DNA from 3 places in the Colwellia sp. F1 genome. Region 1 is predicted to be linked to each of the others. Evidence: predicted binding sites of a transcription regulator. Region 1 holds the regulator's gene; each other region holds the start of a gene.

Region 1 (3,260 bases):
AATTCAGGCAGATGTGAAAATTAAGCAAAAATAGCGTCTAGCATCTAGAGCCCAACGCCTAAAATCTAGCGGCTAGTACTTATAATTTCAAATGTTAAACAGAGACTACTAATGAAAAAAAACCTTGCCATGGGCATTATTTTTGTCATCGCTTATCTTGGCTTTGTAATTGCTACCTTGCCAAGCGCATTCGTTTTACAGCAAGTACCATTACCTAATAATGTTAAAAAAAGCCTTTACCTTTCAGGCGTTAGCGGCAGTATTTGGCACACTAATATCGCACAAGTTGTCATAAATGGTACGCCTATTAACAAGGTTAGCGCACAGTTAAGCCCTTGGTCTTTATTGTCATTAACCCCTAAGTTATCAATCACATTTGGTGACCCGTTTAATGCTGGTCCAGAAGGGGCTTTTGATCTAGTACTGTCGTCAACGAAAGCAAAAATAAGCAATGCTAATATGTTAATAAGCGCTAATGAAATAGCACAACAACTACCGCTACCTTTACCTATGTTAGCGCAAGGTGATGTCACCTTAACTGTTGCATCAGCGGAAATTGATTTTAGCAAAAACAATCAATGCGTTAGTGCAACAGGCAATGGCGCGTGGTCTAAAGCTGGTGTTACTGCTCTGTCTCGTACTGTACCGTTAGGCATATTAACTGCCGATATTAGCTGTGACCAAGGCACGCTAGCGCTAGTAATGTCACCTAAAAATGATTTAGGGTTAACCTTTACCGCGTATGTTGCACAAGGCGGTAAAGTATCAGGTGAAGGATATTTACAACCTGGCGCTAAATTTCCTGCCGCCCTTAATGACGCCCTGCCGTTTTTGGGTAGACAAGACAGTCAGGGTCGTTATCGCTTAGTCTTCTGAGTATAAAGGTGAGTGCGTTAGTAAAGTAGGATAGGTAACCCTTGCTAGTAAGCAGTAAAACCTTGTGTTTACCTTGTGGCTGTATATAATAACAGTTGTGAATAAATACAGCGTTTTACCTAGAAAGGAAAAGCTAATGCCAATCGTAAATAAATTAAAACCTTTAACTAAGCGCCAGCAACAAATATTTGATTTAATAAAAGAAAACATTCAAGCAACAGGAATGCCACCTACAAGAGCTGAAATAGCAGTTTTTTTTGGTTTTAAATCAGCTAATGCTGCCGAAGAGCATTTAAAGGCCTTGGCAAAAAAAGGCTATATAGAAATGTTGCCAGGCACTTCGCGTGGCATACGTTTAGCTGAGCAATTTAATGTAGTAGAAGGCTTGCCACTGGTGGGTAGCGTTGCTGCAGGTGAACCTATATTAGCAGAAGAGCATATTGAACAACATTATGAAATGAATGGTGATTTGTTTCATCCTCCCGCCAATTACTTGTTAAGAGTTAATGGCGAAAGTATGAAAAATATTGGCATTCTAGATGGTGATTTATTAGCAGTACATCAAACCAGCGATATTCAAAATGGTCAGGTCATTGTTGCTAGAGTAGAGAACGAGGTCACGGTTAAGCGTTACAAACGAGACGGTGATGTTGTTTATTTAGTCGCAGAAAATGATAATTTTGAGCCAATAAAGGTCGATCTTACTTGCCAAGAATTCAATGTTGAAGGGCTTGCCGTTGGCGTAATTCGTAACGGTAATTGGATGTAAACTGCGTTGCTTTAGTCTTTTTTAATCAATTGCTGCTAAAGACTTTGGCGGCAACACCTTTCTTATCTATCCCCCTATATATCACCCGATTTAACTAATAAAACCCACTTTGCTTGTTATATAGCCAATAATTCTTAGTAAATATAAGATCAATGAAAAAAGCTATAGGCTATATCTATCAAGCTATTCCAAAGCTTTAGAGTGCTTACTCTATTGATACTACAGCTTTTTTTTATAATTACCATTTGACGTAGATCAAGTTTTGAGCGATTCTAGAGTGGGAATCGAACAAAATAATAAGCAAGAACTGTATAAAAATAAAAAGACGTTGATGTGCTAATTCGATACCCAAACTTACTATTACATTCATGTAGTGCTGAGTTAGCAGTTTCACGTCAGTTAATTTAATAAATTTTAAATAGGGTATTACTATCTTGTTTGAAAATAATAACTAAATTAACAGTTAATCAGTTTAATGAGTATGAAGTACATTGCTGCTTTTCTGTTTTCTATTTCTTATACCTTTGTTTTTGAAGTGATATTTAAAATCATTTTTTAGCTTAAGTAGGTAATAATGAGGGAGAAGTTGAGTGAAGAGAGCTAACCATCGTAGGTTGATGGGAATTGGGTTATTTATTTTAAGCCTTTTTTCTAGTTCGGCCTGGTCAAATTCACAGTTAAATTTGACTAAAGGAGCAACAGCGATTAGTAGAGAAGTGTATGATTTACATATGCTTGCACTCTATATATGTACTGGTATTGGTGTTGTAGTTTTTGGTATCATGTTTTGGTCAATGATATTTCATCGTAAATCTAAAGGAGCAAAAGCCGCTGATTTTCATGAAAGCACCAAGGTTGAGATACTTTGGACTGCCATCCCTGTCATTATACTTATCGCCATGGCTATCCCTGCCACTAATACACTAATTAGCATGGAAAATAATGAAAATTCCGACATTACTATCCAAGTAACAGGGTCTCAGTGGAAGTGGCACTATAAATACTTTGATCAAAACATTGAGTATTACTCTGTGCTTTCAACACCAAGAGAGCAATATGAGAATCAAAATGGTAGCTTTAAAGGCAATGAGACAGCTAAAGGTGAAAACTATTTACTTGAAGTTGACAAACCCTTAGTTATCCCTGCCAATAAAAAAGTTCGATTTCTTATTACCTCCGATGATGTTATTCACTCTTGGTGGGTGCCTGCCTTTGCAATTAAACAAGATGCTAACCCTGGTTTTATCAATGAGGCATGGACGAATGTAGATAAACCTGGCATTTATCGTGGCCAATGTGCTGAGCTTTGTGGTAAAGACCATGGTTTTATGCCCATTGTTGTTGAAGTGAAATCGAGCGAAGATTATGACGCATGGTTGAAAGAACAGCATGCTTTAACCGCAAAAGCCGCTGATGCTGAGCGGGCCTCTTTAACTGCTTCTCTGAGTAAAGAGGAGTTAATGCAGTTAGGTGAAACAACTTATATGGCTCATTGTGCAGCCTGCCACCAACCAACGGGGTTAGGGTTGCCTCCCACATTTCCGGCACTGAAGGGCAGTGTGGTTGCAACGCAAGGCAGTATTACAGAGCATATTAATTTAATCGTCAATGGTAA
Region 2 (3,260 bases), on a different contig from region 1:
GGCTACTTGACGAAAACGCTCAGCTGATGCCAACGATGAGCCACCAAATTTAAGTACACGCATTATTTTTTCCCTTTCTTGAAAGCAAAAAGCTCGTAACCTTTTTACAAGTTACGAGCTTTGATAAATATTTTTTACACATCAGCCGGCAACCATCATCCCTTTTGGGTGTTGGTGGTGGTAATAATAATAATTTGGCTAATAGTCATTTTCATGGGGGATAAAATGCCTTATTTACGGGGCACTGTCAATACCTATTCGCCTGATAAAAGCAGAATAAAAAATTATAGGTTATGCATATTTACCCAAATGCTATTTTAGCATAAATAGGATAAAGCTAATTGATTAACAGCCTCATCAACAATAATAGTTGAAGATACATAAGTCACTGTCAGAAAATCTTCGCCAAGTTCAAGCTTTACATCGTTATTTTTGTTGGCTTTTAACTTAAATTATAATAAAAAACTTAACTAACTTCCTGCCTATTCACTTACTCATTATGATAGTGCTAACTAAGAAGGCGTTTGCCAATACAAAGCTGACTGATGGGTTTTTATCCATTCTGTAGCAGTAATATAATCTGGAAAGTGCTGCGCAACTAACTGCCAAAAGTGCTTTGAATGGTTTAAATGACGTAAGTGACACAGCTCATGCACAATCACATAGTCAATAACTTCTATTGGCAGCATCATTAATAAGTAATTAAAACTTAACTCGCCTCGGCTATTGCAACTTCCCCATCGCGCACGGTACTGCCTTATTTTAATTGCACTAGGCTTTAACTGCGTTAAATTGGCGTAATACGCGACTTTGGGTAATATAAGTTGTTGCGCTTGTTCCTTAAAGTACGCTTCAAGCTGTTTTTTTACTACTTTAGCCAATGCTAGTTTATCTCGATTTTTATTGGCTATACTCGCTGACAGTGTCACCGTAAGCATTGACTGCTGGTGAGCGTCTTTGCTCATAAAAACCTTCGGTTGACTGCCTCGTTTATTAGCAACAGTGTTGGCTGCCCTTGCCACAACAATATTTAGTGTGACTAATTGCCCCAATAAAAATAATGTCGCACCTTGATTGAAATTACACGATAAATCGACCATTTGTTGTTGCTTGGTAACTTTATCTTTTAGCCATGCGCTTTTTTTCTTAACAAATAAACGAATAAACTGCGCATCTACATGATAAGGGGCGCGAACAAGCACCTGTCCTTGCTTTACCTGTAACGCAACTGTTTTACGGCGGCTTCGGACAACTTGATAACTAATCATAACGTTATATTAACTTGTTTGAACACCTTCACTAGTACAAAAAAATTAACTTACCTTACTTAACTTTGCTGGTTTAGCTGATTTAGCTGGTTTAGCTTTTAACGCAGCATCTTTGTTCGCTATTTGTTCATCAGCTGTTGTCTTTGTTTCTTGTTCAACTGGTGCGGTGTTATCTGACGATTTAGCTAACGTCGCATCAGTCATTTTTTTAGGCGCTACTTTTTTCACCGGCGTTTTAGCGGGTTTTTTCGCCAGTAATGCCACTAAAACGGCTTCACGGTGTTGGGCTAAATAAATACTTAATTCTTCACTTACGTTATCGCTTAGCGCTACCGGTGACTGTGCAAACATATCGGCCAAGTTATCAGCCATATCCAACATTTTGTCATATTCATCTGCTGATTTTTTGTCCATAAATGTTTTTGCCTCCACACCGTGCCTAATGACGACGAATCGACTTTCAACTGCCATTATTATTCCTTACTCATGTAAAAAGAGAGCAACAATAAAAAATTGAATTTATTGTTAACCAGTAAACAATAGCACAACAAAATAAAAAACTGTATATAAAAACAGTTAATATTTTATTGACTAAGCGATTTTTTCAACGGTATTTTTTAAAACTAAGCCCGTGTTAGTTGCCTGCATTAGTCAGAAAATAACTTTTCAAACCAAGAGCGTTCATCGGCTTTTTCTTCAAGACAACCTTGCTTTATCATCACGCCTGCTGAAATAGCTGGATAACTTTGGGTGTTATCACATTGTGCAGTCACTGCGTGACCAGTTTTCTTCTCAAATAAGGTCATGGCAATCGCATTCGGCTGTACACGCTCTTTATCCATAACACCTTGCTTGTTCATAAAGTCTGCAAATAATACTAAGGCACCGCTACTGCCTGTTAAACTGGTTGGCTGGTTGTCATCCTTGCCTATCCAAGTTGTCACTAGGTGTTTGTTATCATAGCCAACAAACCAGCTATCACGTAAATCGTTGCTTGTGCCTGTTTTTCCGGCCAGCAAATGGTTATTTAAGCGCCAAGTAAGCGATTTAGCCGTGCCTATTTCTGTTACTTTGGTTAGGGCATAATCCATCAAGTAAGCAGCATTTGCCGAAATAACTTGTGTATTAGCGCTGTGATGCTGCCACAAGGTTTCTCCTTTACTCGAAACTATTGTATTAATTGCGTGCGCTTGCTCAGCATAGCCTTGGTTAGCAATTGTTAAGTACAGCTGATTCACTTGTACAGGTGACATGTTTAATGCGCCAAGCAGCATGGAGGGACGCATCGTAATATCGTTATTAAAACCAAGTAAATGAATAGCTTTGGCAACGTTTTCTAAACCTAAAGCCATCCCTAGGTTAACGGTTGGAATATTAAGTGAATTAACTAAAGCATCCATTAAGGGGACTTGCTGGCGATACTTACCATCATAATTTCTTGGCTGCCAGTTTTTGCTGCTTTGCCTGTTATTCGGTGTGACTTCGCTGGTAACACCATTCGCCAGTGTTATGGGTTTATCAGCCAGTAATGTGGCAAAATTAAACTGCTCATAACGCTCTAAAGCGGCCAAATAAATTGCTGGCTTAATAAGCGACCCAATAGGCCGTTTCGCATTGATGGCTCTATTAAAGCCAGCATAACCTGGTTTTCTGTCGCCGACAATGGCTCTAATTTCGGCGCTTTTAATATCGGTTACTATCATAGCTGTTTGTAAGTTTTTCTGCTGATACTTTAGCTCTAATGTCGCTAACTGCTCCTTAACCGTTTGCTCTAAGTGCTGCTGTGCAAGGTGAGAAAAGCCCGTAAATACTCGAATCCCATTTTGTTGTAAAGATGAAGGCAACAACTGATTTAGCTCTTGCTGTACTAGCTGCACATAAGCCGGGTATTCTTGTGTTTTAAAACGTCTATTTTTACGTATTGATAACGGTGAGCCTACCATTTCCTTAAATTCTTCCACCGAGAAAAAGTTGTTTTCAAACATTAGCCTT
Region 3 (3,260 bases), on a different contig from region 1:
TACGCGCTGTTTTACGCGCATAAGTTTTTTTGCGAGTAAATTTTCTTTTAGGTTTAAAAGCCACTTTAGGTAAATTTGCAAACGATTGCTGGCTCGCTTCTAAAACCATTTCAGTAATCGTGTTAATAAGTGGTTGCATAAAGCTGTTATAACTGGCGTTTTTTTCTGAAATAGCGGTTAGCGTAGACTCCCACTGTGCGGTCATATCAGGTAAGGTTGCTTTAACAGGCAGTGCATTAATAAGTGCTTTGCCAATATCAGTGGCAACAATTTTTTTCCCTTGTCGCTGTAAAAAGTCACGTTTAAAGAGTAAATCAATAATCCCTGCTCGGGTGGCGTCTGTACCTAAACCATCGGTATCTCGCAATATTTTTTTAATATTTACATCACTAACAAAGCGCGCGATGCCTGTCATAGCACCAAGTAAAGTTGCATCAGTAAAAGACTCTGGTGGCGAGGTTTGTTTTTCTATGAGCTCACCGCGCTGACAATGAAGCACCTGCCCTTTTGTTAAAGCCGGCAAATATGTATCTTTAGACGCTGAAGATTTGTCATTATAAGGAAAAAGTACTTTCCAGCCTTGTTGTTGTTCAACTTTGGCCGTGGTAATAAAAAGTCCACCGGCGATTTTCACTGTTAATTTTGTTTGCTGATAACGATAAACAGGATAAAACTGCGCCAAATATTGTCGTGTAATTAATAGATAAATATTTTTTTCAAATGAATTTAAATTAATATTATTCGGCGATTTTTCTGTTGGAATAATGGCATGGTGAGCCGTTATTTTTTTATCATTCCAGGCGTTACTTTTCATAGTGCTATCGGCATGCTTTGCCTGTTCGCTGCAAGGTAAACTCGAGTTCGCCAAATTGTTAAGAATACCTGCGGCTTGTTTAAATTGCTCTTTAGGTAAATAACGGCAATCTGAGCGCGGGTAGGTAATCAGTTTATGCTTTTCATAAAGCGCCTGACAAACGTCCAGTACTAACTTTGCATTCATTGAAAACTGCTTAGCTGCCGAAATTTGTAAGCTAGATAAATTAAAAGGTAACGGCTGGTTTTGTTGTTTTTGTTCTGTTTTAATCTCTTCTACCGTAGCCGGCTGGTTATTGATTCTGCTAACCACATTTTCAGCTAATGCTTTAACCAACACGCGCCCTTCATCATCACAATATTGCTGGCATGCCTCACTTGGTTGCCATTTCACTGTAAAACAGCCATTGTTACCTTGTGATTCTTTAAGGGCTAAATGCGCGAGAACTTGGTAATACGGCTTAGAAACAAATGCCGCAATTGTTTGCTCACGCCGCACAACTAATCCTAAAACGGGGGTTTGTACACGCCCTACTGACAAAACACTGTTATAACCGTGCTTTTGCCCCTGTAGTGTGTATGCTCTAGTTAAGTTTAAGCCATAAAGCCAATCAGCGCGTGAGCGTGCTAATGCTGAGATTGATAATGGCATAAAATCTTGATTAGCTTTAAGCGCATTAAGTGAACGTTTAACAGCAGGCAAGTTCAAGTCACTAATTAATAAGCGTTTTACTCTTAATTTTTTAGTTTTTGAAACCTTTAAATAATCAATCACTTCATCCACTAGCAATTGCCCTTCTCGGTCTGGATCACCGGCGTGAATAAGATCATCCGCTTGTTTTACTAGCTTACGTAGCGCGGTTAGCTGAGCACGTGTGCGAGCAATAGGCTTTAACTGCCATTGCTGGGGTAGCATAGGTAGTGTTTCCATCGACCACTTTTTAAAGCGCTCATCATAGTCTTCGGGATCAGCTTGCTCTAAAATATGTCCTACGCACCAACTAACAACATCGCCGTTAGCAACTTCTATATGGGTCTTGTGGTTTTTATGAGGCTTAGGAAGTGCTGCGGCAATAGCTCTTCCTAAACTCGGCTTTTCAGCAATGTATAGTTTCAATGATAAGACAGATATAAGCAGGTGATATAACAAATATAGCGCACTAACTGTGTTTATGTACAGCAGTATTTATCACTCACCATTGAGTCTGTTAAATTTACTACTCGTTAGGTTTTATGCCCACACTGCTGCTGTTTATTATGGCGCTAAAGCAGGCTTAGTGAGCGATTACATCATATCTTCAAATGGGTTTTTGTTCGGTAAAGTGATTTTATGCTTAAATTCAGCAAAGGTTAAACTTTCATCACTAATATCCATTAAGTTTTCGTCGAGTAAGCCTTCACCAAATTTATAAATAAGATTAAACTCACCTTGGTTAGCACGTTGACGATAATCATTTTGCGCTTGTTCAACTTGGGTTAGCTTTTGCTGATACTCAGCCATTGCTTTTTCACCATAACGTTTGTGCATCATTGCCATTGTTACTTTTGCCGAAAGCACTACCGCTGTAGCGTTATTGCCACCAAAACCTTTTGAGTTAATAAAAGCCACATCCATGTCACCGCAATGCCAGTGTTCTGTGGCAATGTTTAAGCGATCACTATGTACATCGTCAGCTACTTTATCAATCGTAGTAATACCTGGCATAATATTGTCACTAAAAATACCCAAAGCCATTGCCATTTGGTCGCCACTAGCAGGGCCAATAGTATGACCTACAAAGGCTTTAGGCGCTGCAACAGGCCAATTATTAATAGCAAAGCTTGTTGCGATACGGTCATAAATTAATGACTCAGTAACACGGTTTTGCGGGGTACTTGAACCATGCGCTAGAATAAAACTGCGTTTTTGTAATGACTCTTTACCTAAAATAGTTTGTGCTAACGCCACCGACTTTGCCATGGTAATATAATTACCCGGCCCAGGTGCCGTAATTGATTTTTTATAACCATCTGCATTGACAAAAACATCAGCAACTGACCCCATAACTTTAGCCCCCATCTCAAGGGCAAGGGCATCGTCCATCAACACCACAAACTGTGCAGCTTCACCAATAGTAAAACCACAGTTGTTTCCAAAGGGTCTGCTAGTACGGCGGTGATCTGCCGTGTCACTGTTATCAAGTTTTTTTAATCCTTCCTCGTTGGCTAACGCACTCATATTACCAAAACCTTCTATAACTTCAGGTGTAATAGGCGCTTCAGCACTACCAACAATAGCAACACGTACTCTACCCGCTTGCATATCTTGTACTGCAGTACGTAAATTATAAAGAAACGTTGCACAAGCCCCTGATGATGAGAAAGTAGTACCAACATTGCCGGTAACATAAGCATTAATAAAGTCTGTCGACATGGTATTTAGCCCTAAAGCTAACTGTTTGGTGCTT

What was found. Region 1 encodes LexA, which represses DNA repair genes until DNA is damaged. Its sites were predicted from a motif close to TACTGTATNNNNATACAGTA; they were not measured.
Region 2: the regulator LexA is predicted to act here: its motif matches at 1,827-1,846, upstream of AC0UA9_RS11875 (YebG family protein).
Region 3: the regulator LexA is predicted to act here: its motif matches at 1,976-1,995, upstream of AC0UA9_RS06170 (DNA topoisomerase III).

The regions. Positions count from the first base shown of each region.
Region 1 covers NZ_JBWDLI010000004.1:300,821-304,080, reverse strand. Annotated here, with positions in the region: gene AC0UA9_RS05760 (type II secretion system protein N) at 112-876, shown strand; gene lexA (transcriptional repressor LexA) at 1,013-1,645, shown strand; gene coxB (cytochrome c oxidase subunit II) at 2,236-3,260, shown strand, end outside.
Region 2 covers NZ_JBWDLI010000011.1:80,779-84,038, reverse strand. Annotated here, with positions in the region: gene thrA (bifunctional aspartate kinase/homoserine dehydrogenase I) at 1-63, opposite strand, end outside; gene AC0UA9_RS11880 (M48 family metallopeptidase) at 513-1,268, opposite strand; gene AC0UA9_RS11875 (YebG family protein) at 1,314-1,739, opposite strand; gene mrcB (penicillin-binding protein 1B) at 1,916-3,260, opposite strand, start outside.
Region 3 covers NZ_JBWDLI010000005.1:90,173-93,432, forward strand. Annotated here, with positions in the region: gene AC0UA9_RS06170 (DNA topoisomerase III) at 1-1,930, opposite strand, end outside; gene AC0UA9_RS06175 (beta-ketoacyl synthase) at 2,099-3,260, opposite strand, start outside.